Regions from separate parts of the Pseudoalteromonas sp. SWN166 genome, predicted to be linked through region 2. Evidence: predicted binding sites of a transcription regulator. Region 2 holds the regulator's gene; each other region holds the start of a gene.
What was found. The regulator sigma-54, encoded in region 2, starts transcription at its own class of promoters, with help from an activator protein. The targets are predictions, from matches to a motif close to GTTGGCACGNNNNTNGNNT.
Positions count from the first base shown of each region.

Region 1 (2,209 bases), on a different contig from region 2:
GAACAAGAAAACCAAATCTATCAGAACATTCTGAAGCAATCTTCAGAGTTAAGCCTTAACCTTATGGCCGTGAAAGTAGAAAACCACCCTGATGATTTTTTACCTTGGTGTTACGAATTGCTAAATGCTAGCAGAGATCGTATGAACTACGATTTACTAGAGCCACAGCAATTGCCTGTACTTAAAAAGCTACACGACCAGCTTATTTCAGCTATCAGCTTTTTGCAGGTTAAAACTTTACGTATTGCTCCTTGGCCTGTTGTAAGTGTATTTGTAGAACAACACAAAGACGTTATTGCACTTGATGAACAGCTTCGCTTAGTAGACTACATTAAAAGCATTCGTGAACAATCTCTTAAAGATATGATCCCTGAAGACTTACTTGCGTTTAGCGGTAAGCACATGGCATCACTTGATCCAAGCACATACAACTTTGACGTTGAATGGTTTGCATCTACAAAGAGTGCAAAGAGCTTCCATCAAATGCTTGGTGATTTACCAGGTGCTTTTGATGATGCACTAGTGAATATTCCACTTGAAGGTGATATTACTCAATATGAGTATCAACAATTTGTTGCTGCTTATTCAAAAATATTCACCGACAACAACGAAAAACCAACACTTGCGCCTGCAACTCGTTTGCTTGCAATGCGTCGTCCTGATTTATTTACTCCGATTACAAATAATCGATTAGATGCTTTATGTGGTGCCCTTGGTGTTTCTAAACTTAAAAATAGTGATTTTGAGCGTTACTGGCAAGATATCGTAAAAGGTATTCAAGCTATGTCATGGTACAAAATGGCTAAACCGAGTAATGAGTTAGAAGAACAATTAGTTGCTATTAAAGCGCTAATCCCATGTTTCTTTCACTATGCTGATGCTAAAACACCAGATAACTCTAACTACATTAAACTGCTAAGCAAGCCTAAACGTACTACAACTACAACAGGTAAAACTCAGCGTAGAGGTAAAGAGTCTGCAGAAATTTTAGTAGACCGTGCCCTTGCTGCTGACGATATTCCTGAACATATTCGCAGTAAACGCGATTCAATTGTGAGTGAAGTTCAAAAAGGTCGCAGTGTAAACGAAACAATTAGCCTTATGCGTACTATATTCGGTTAAACCTTCTAATTTAGCCGTACTTTTATGGTGCGGCTAGGTTAATTTATGCACCACCAACGTGCGCAACATCTTCCCTAATGTTATACCCCTTCCCTATTCATAAAATGCAAGCTCATGTTTTTTAATATATAAAAATAATTTTTAGTAAAAATAATGAAGCTGGCACATACAGTGCAATTATCCCGTTAGTTAAACAATAAAAAGCCGTCAGCCTAAAGGTTCCGATTACATAATAAAAACCTTGGCGAGCAAAAATCATATAACGGGAAATGGACATGCTAAAACTAAAAAAAACCATCGCTATAAGTGCTATAGCATTAATGGGCGCAACATCTTTAACGTCAACAGCCGTACATGCTGAAGTAACTGCTAATGCAGCGGCAACATCAAACTACTTATGGCGTGGTCAAGAGCAAACTGGGGGCGATGCAGCTATTTCAGGCGGTATTGATTATGCCAATGAATCGGGCTTTTATGCAGGTACTTGGGCTTCAAATGCATCGTGGGCAGATGAAATGACCTATGAGCTTGACTTATATGCAGGCTTTGGTGGCGATATTAACGAAAGTGTTAGCTACGATGTTGGTTATATTTATTACGCTTACCCAGACGCAGCTTCTGAAGCAGACGCAGATTTCTCTGAAATTTACGGTAGCATCAGTGTTGAAGGCTTTACCTTTGGTGCTTCTGTATTAGCAACATCAGCTGCAAGTGGTGATGGTACAGACTTTGGTGATTCACTTTACCTGACAGCTGACTACGGTTTTGCTGTTGGCAGTAACGGCACTGAAATGGCACTTCACTTAGGCCATTACTCTGGTGATTTTATTGGCGATGATAATATCTTAGATTACGGTGTATCAATTTCGAAAGACGGTTTTACTTTTGGTTTGTCTGATACAGATATGGATGATTCAGATATTAAAGCTTACGTTGCTTATTCTGTAGACTTTAATTTATAAGAAAGAATGTGTTACTTGCTGCAACACGAAGGGCCTTTTGGCCCTTTTCTCGTTTTATAGCTGTTTTGCCTTAAATGGTACCTTATTACATTGTACTTCTACTGTTTTAGGGTACCAAGCTGGGC
Region 1 is NZ_JADYXB010000057.1:829-3,037, reverse strand. Features, by position in the region: gene I6F49_RS19230 (hypothetical protein) at 1-1,122, shown strand, start outside; gene I6F49_RS19225 (TorF family putative porin) at 1,398-2,084, shown strand; gene I6F49_RS19220 (Bor/Iss family lipoprotein) at 2,139-2,209, opposite strand, start outside.
Region 1: a site for sigma-54 is predicted at 1,281-1,299, ahead of I6F49_RS19225 (TorF family putative porin). Genes of this name have one in related genera too.

Region 2 (2,209 bases):
AGGAATCGCAATGCCACGCCCTATACCTGTACTACCCAATTTCTCTCTACTCATTAAAGCAGTTAGAATGTCTTGTTGCGGTAGGTATGGAAGTTTAGCGTGAGCAAGTTCGCTAATGAACTCTAAAATCCTTTTTTTGCTATTAAAAAGGACCGCAGCTTTGCTGCAGTCCTGGCATATAAGTGAGCTTAATTTCATCATATTAGTGTCGAGCAAGCTTCTCTTTGTGTTTAATTACTTGGCGATCTAGCTTGTCGATCAACGAGTCAATGGCGGCATACATATCTTGATGTTCTGTAGAGGCAAAGAGTTCGGCGCCACTTACGTGTATTGTCGCTTCTGCTTTTTGATTTAGTTTTTCTACATCAAGAATGACATGAACATTATTAATATGATCAGAGTGTCTTTCTAGCTTCGCAAATTTAGTATTAATATAGTCTCTTAATGAATCGGTTAATTCTACGTGACGACCAGTTAAGTTTAGTTGCATAAGCATTACCCTCTTTGTTTAGCGTCTTAAATCAAGCTTTTACGTTGATTTGACGGTGGAATAGCCAGAGACTCGCGGTATTTTGCGATTGTACGTCTCGCTACTTTAATTCCTTGCTCAGCCAATATATCCGCTATTTTGCTATCACTCAATGGTTTTGCTGAGTTTTCTGCTGCGATTAATTTTCGGATAAGCGCACGTATTGCTGTAGATGAGCATTCACCTCCATTTTCGGTGCTTACATGGCTTGAGAAAAAGTATTTAAGCTCAAATATACCACGGGGTGTGTGCATATATTTTTGAGTTGTTACGCGCGAAATTGTTGATTCGTGCATTTCTACCATTTCAGCAACATCATTTAAGACCATTGGTTTCATGGCTTCAGGGCCGTGTTCAAAAAAGCCTTGTTGCTGCTTAACAATGCAATTAGTTACTTTTAATAGTGTGTCGTTTCTACTTTCTAAGCTTTTAATAAACCATTTAGCTTCTTGTAAATGTGAGCGAATAAACTGGCTGTCACCACTGGATTTTACAGTGCGAGACATTGCAGCGTATTGGCTATTAACACGAATTTTAGGCATGCTATCTGGGTTTAACTCAACAACCCAGCGGCCTTTAATTTTTTTAACTGACACATCAGGAATAACATACTCAGACTCTTCTCTTACAATAGTATCTGCAGGCTTAGGGCTAAGAGTATGTATTAATGTCATTACTTCTTTAAGCTCTTCTTCTTTGAGCTTAGTCTTCTTCATTAATGTACGATAGTCACGAGCTGCTAATAAATCAATATGCTCGGTTAAAATCATTTTCGTTTCATTAATGTAAGGTGTTTCTTTATCAAACTGGTTAAGTTGAATACATAAACACTCTTGTAAACTACGTGCAGCAATACCGACAGGATCAAACAGTTGGATGCGCTTTAATACTGCTTCAATTTCATCAAGTTCAACTTCGTTATCTTCTTCGTTTTCTTGATTAAAGCTTTCTAAAATTTCTTCGCAGCTTAGTGTTAAAATGCCTGAATCATCGACGGCTTCTACAATAGCAATAGCAATGGCTTCATCGGTAGGGCTAAATGGCGTTAGTTGTAATTGCCACATTAAATACTCATGAAGCGTTTCAGTAGAGGCGCCTTGGTATATTGATTCGTCTTCAGGCATTGGACCTGATGATGCTGCAGGGGCGGCACTCATGTACTCATCCCAACTAACATCCATAGCCATGTCGTCACTTAGCGTGTCTTTTGCAAGTGCTTCACCACTATCTTGTTCGTATTCGCTTGGAGCATCATCGGCAGATGCGCTAACAGTTATGTCATCTGTATCTGCTTTTTGCTCGTTTTTACCTGCAGCGTCTTCGGAATAGTCTGGTTCTTCAACCTCTAATAGCGGGTTGCTGTCGAGAGCTTCTTGTATTTCTTGCTGGAGATCCAATGTACTGAGTTGCAACAAACGAATAGCTTGTTGCAGCTGTGGAGTCATTGTAAGTTGCTGGCCCATGCGCAGCTGTAGTGATTGCCTCATGTATCTCTAACAATCCTTTTATGTTGTTATAATTAATACTAGCAGATGCTTAAAGACATGGCGTAAATGTTACAGCCTAAATTGCTCGCCTAAGTAAACATCGCGTACTGTTTTATCATTTAATACGTGTTCTGGAGTACCTGATGCAATCAGCTCCCCATGAGAAACAATGTAGGCTTTTTCACAAACATCA
Region 2 is NZ_JADYXB010000008.1:121,619-123,827, reverse strand. Features, by position in the region: gene ptsN (PTS IIA-like nitrogen regulatory protein PtsN) at 1-198, opposite strand, end outside; gene hpf (ribosome hibernation promoting factor) at 203-490, opposite strand; gene I6F49_RS07155 (RNA polymerase factor sigma-54) at 517-2,016, opposite strand; gene lptB (LPS export ABC transporter ATP-binding protein) at 2,086-2,209, opposite strand, start outside.

Region 3 (2,209 bases), on a different contig from region 2:
TAGTGAGTTTTCGGTGGTTAGCATATTGCCTTGCGTAAACTCTTTTTGGTTGGCTACAACTTTTGCACCCGCACCTAACATTAGGCCCGATGGCATTTCGGTATCTTGCGATGAACGACCGCCCGGCTGATTAATATTTTGATAAAGTAAATCTTCAAATATAGCGCGACTTTTTTTGTAACCTACGGTACTCGCATTCGCTAAGTTATTTGAAATAACCGATATATCGGTTTGTTGGGCGTCTAGCCCCGTTTTACTGATCCACAATGCTGGATTCATAATCGTGTCCTCACTTTAAAGTTAAACAATGCGTAACAGCTGATCTTGACGCTCGTCAATTTCTTCAGCTGTTTTCATTAATTTCACTTGTAATTCAAATTGGCGCTGGTGGCTTATCATGTCGACCATTTCGTGAACAGGGTTCACATTAGACATTTCAAGCGAACCACTTAAAACTTTTACATTGGCAGAGGTATCTACTGTTACATTTGCTTTTGGCCTAAATAAACCATCGTTACCTTTTTCGAGCTGTGAGCTATTTGCTTCAACCACTCTAAGCGTGTCTACTTCTTCTAAAAAGTTAGCCGGTGCGCCTTGTGGTCGAACTTGAATAGCACCATCTTGACTAAACCCTATTTTTTCGACCGGGACAGGTAAAATAACAGGGCCGCCTTCGCCAATTACTTGACGACCACCGCTCGTTACTAACATGCCTTGCGCAGTAATATTAAGCGTACCTACTTTGGTATAAGCTTCGTTGCCTGAGGCATCTTGCACGGCAAGCCACGCGTTATCGCTCATTGCGATATCTAAGTCGCGCCCGGTTTGAACAATGCCACCCGATACCATGTTAGAACCTGGGCGCTCTTGCATTGCAAATACACGTGTAGGCAAACCTTCGCCAAACGCTTGCATAGAACGCGCCTGTGCAAAGTCGGCTTTAAAACCTGTTGTATTTGCATTCGCCAAATTATTGGCTTTAAGCGCAAGCCCCTGTAGGCTTTGCTTAGCGCCAGAGGCCGCAATGTAGACCATTTTGTCCATAGTATCGACTCACATAAAAAATCTCTGAACTTACAAATGCAAAATAGATGCCAGATTAAATTTGACGCAATATTGGGGGGTATTTAGGAAGGCTTACAAAGAGGACTTATAAAAAAGGCTGCAAAAATGCAGCCTAATATATTTAATGGGGTTTAGCTTATCGAATCTGCAAAATACTTTGCTGAATAGTTGAGTTAACTTCAAGCGCACGTGAGTTTGCTTGGTAATTACGCTGTGCAGTAATTAAGTCTACAAGTTCATTAGTAAGGTTTGTATTTGATTGCTCAAGCGCTGATGAGTTTATAGAACCTAAAGTACCTGACCCTGGCTCTCCTGCAATTGGATCACCCGATGTTAAACTTTTTTTCCACGCAGTGTCACCAACTTGCTGTAAGCCTTGTGAGTTTGAAAATCGTACCATAGCAACTTGACCTAAAAATGTTGAGTCACCATTACTGTAAGATGCAACTACTTTTCCATCTGTACCAATATCAATACCAGCTAAACGGCCAACGGTAGCGCCATCTTGCTCAAGTGCTTTTACTTCAAAGTTACCGGCAAACTGAGTAGGTACTTTATTACTTGTTCCCGCTTCATCACGCCAACTGACTGTCACCTTATCAGGAAAACTTGCACCATTAGTTAAAAGAGAAGTCAAACCTGTAGTCGCATCAGACGATAAGTCTATATCATCAAAAGTTGTAGCCGGTGGTGTAACATTAGGTAAACCTGCAGATGTAAACTCAAAAGAATCTATAGGAGAATGTGAACCTGCGACTGTTTCAACTCCATCCGTCCCAAAATTTTTCCCATCTAAAGTTGAGTAAACGTCCCATTCGTTTGGTGAGGCTACTGGATCTTTCTTCACAAAGAACAGCTGTAGAACATGTGGCTCACCTAATGAGTCATATACTGTAGTTGATGTAGAGCTATTATAAGAAGCACTTGTATTTGAATCGAAAGTACCAACTGTTGGCTGAGTTTCTCGTGAATCTAAATTAAATGATGAGTACACTTTACTTGTTGCGCGAGGAGAACCAGACGAGTCCGGTATCTGTAATGGTGATGAAGTACTCAAACTTACGGACGTAGTGGCACCTGTTGCTTCATCAACAGGGAAGCCTTGTAAAAAATTACCTTTAGCATCTACGACAAAATTATCTTC
Region 3 is NZ_JADYXB010000007.1:59,351-61,559, reverse strand. Features, by position in the region: gene flgG (flagellar basal-body rod protein FlgG) at 1-279, opposite strand, end outside; gene I6F49_RS06045 (flagellar basal body rod protein FlgF) at 301-1,044, opposite strand; gene flgE (flagellar hook protein FlgE) at 1,202-2,209, opposite strand, start outside.
Region 3: a site for sigma-54 is predicted at 1,081-1,099, ahead of I6F49_RS06045 (flagellar basal body rod protein FlgF). Genes of this name have one in related genera too.

Region 4 (2,209 bases), on a different contig from region 2:
GACCCTAAGGGAGGCTGCGTAATGTGGCTTGATTTAGGAGGCGAATACGATAGCCAAAAGTTATTTTTACTTGCGCTTGAAGTGGGTATTAGCATAACCCCGGGGCTTATTTTTTCAGCCTCTAATAAATATAAAAGCTGTGTAAGGTTAAGTTATGGTGTGCAGTGGAGTGAGCAGATAGAGCAAGCAATTATTACTCTGGGTAAGCTTACTTTATTAGCTAAAAAGTAAGTTCGTGAAACACAAAAAAGCAGCATTTAAGTAAACTTAAGTGCTGCCAAAGGGATGTTAAATAACATTTGCTGTATTAATTGAGTTTAAAGCTAAATAACTGGTAACCTTTAAGTTCTGGCACTTGCATTACTAATTGCTCTTCTTGTTTTGCAATATCAGCAAAGTTTCCACATAAAGAGTTAGCGCGTTCTTCAAGTGCGCTTGCATGAAGCTCTACTTTTTCTTCTATTTGAGCACCCATATTTTCCATGCGTTGCTCAAAGGCATCCATATCGCCACCTGAACCAAGTAATTCAGAGCCTAAAGCCACTAAAATACTGCCCATAGATTGCATTACGGCAGATTCAACAGTTGTTTCTATTTGCTCTTCAAATTGTTGCTCAAAGTTTTCACCAAATTGGTTAAAGCTTTGTTGACCCATTACAAATGTACCTTGCTGGTAAAATGTGTTTTCTACCTCAATTTTAATGTCGTCCATAAGCTCAGACATATTATCAAGGCCGTCTATATTAAATGCATTGCCTACTTCTTCTAATGCCACACCGGCAATTTTAACACCCTCTAGCGCTATATTAGCTACTTCAGGTAATTGTGTGCGTAAGCTATCAGAGTATTTAGTTAGCGCTTCGCGTTGTGAATTATTAAGCGCTACAAATTCCCCATTTACGGTTAAGTCACCATGGGTATTAAATTGCATGGTTTTATTGTTGGCGGTAAAAATTTCTAATTCGTTTGGCTTAATGCGTACGTCATTTTTAAATTCGACGTTACATTCATCATTACTAAATGAAATGGCTGAATCGTTGTCGTTGTGAGCCATTGCAGCAGGTGTACAAATTAATGCGCTAACTAATAGTAATTTTTTCATGTTTATTCTCTACTTTTTGTTGATGACACTTAACTAATAACAAGTTTGGTGCCAGTTTTTATCTTACATAATAAACAATGAGTTAAAGTTTATAGAACACTTTCCATTTATTATTTTAGTTAATAAATAACTATTTTTTAGTCAAATTGGCTAATAAATAAAAAGCAATAAATTTTATTTATCGATACGATAAAAAACTCTCACTTTCCTCAATTCAAATTTAGCGCTATTTATTCACATTACTGACATGAAGACTATTTACAGTAGTCACGTGGCTTTATTTTGATGTTAATTTGCACAGCACTTTAACGTTAAACATTTTTAATTTTACCGGCTATTGCGATAATAAAATCCTTGGTTGGTCTCAAACACTTTATGGAGTGGGTTGTGGGTAAGACATTTAGTTACGATGCGCTAGATGACGATTTTGTTGAAGACGAGTACGAAATGCTCGGACGTAATCAACACGATAAGAACAAGCAAAAGGTTAAGAAGAAGTTGGAAGACTACCTTGAGCAAAAACGCTTGCGTAAAAATCTAGGCGAAGACGATTTAAGCGATTACACCGATTAAATTTCGCTAGTATAAATAGATACCAATTAATATTGAGAGTTTAAATGTACTGTTATACGTATGTTTTAGTTTTAATAGTATTGGCAATAAAGAGGCCTTGCGCCTCTTTATTACTTTTTAAAGCGTATTTTTAGCCTGCGTTAATGCTTTTTGAATTGTAAGCTCTAGCTTTTCGGGTTTAGTGAAAGGTGCATAGCGCTTAATTGGCGTACCATCTGCGGCAATTAAAAATTTAGTAAAATTCCATTTTATTTTACGTGTTAAAAAACCAGGTAAGGCTGATTTTAAGTGACGAAATACCGGATGTGCATGCTGACCGTTTACATCTACTTTGGCTGCCATTAAAAAGCTCACACCAAAATTAATTAAGCACCCTTGCTCTATTTGTGTTGCGTCGCCGGGTTCTTGCTGACCAAATTGATTGCACGGAAATCCCAGAATAACTAAACCTTGGCTGGCATACTTATTGTGCAAAGCTTGCAGTGACTCGTACTGGTAGGTAAATCCACATTTACTTGCGGTATTAACAATAAG
Region 4 is NZ_JADYXB010000041.1:22,315-24,523, reverse strand. Features, by position in the region: gene I6F49_RS17560 (aminotransferase-like domain-containing protein) at 1-231, shown strand, start outside; gene I6F49_RS17555 (YggN family protein) at 308-1,102, opposite strand; gene I6F49_RS17550 (PA3496 family putative envelope integrity protein) at 1,490-1,675, shown strand; gene I6F49_RS17545 (glutathione peroxidase) at 1,793-2,209, opposite strand, start outside.
Region 4: a site for sigma-54 is predicted at 1,140-1,158, ahead of I6F49_RS17555 (YggN family protein). Genes of this name have one in related genera too.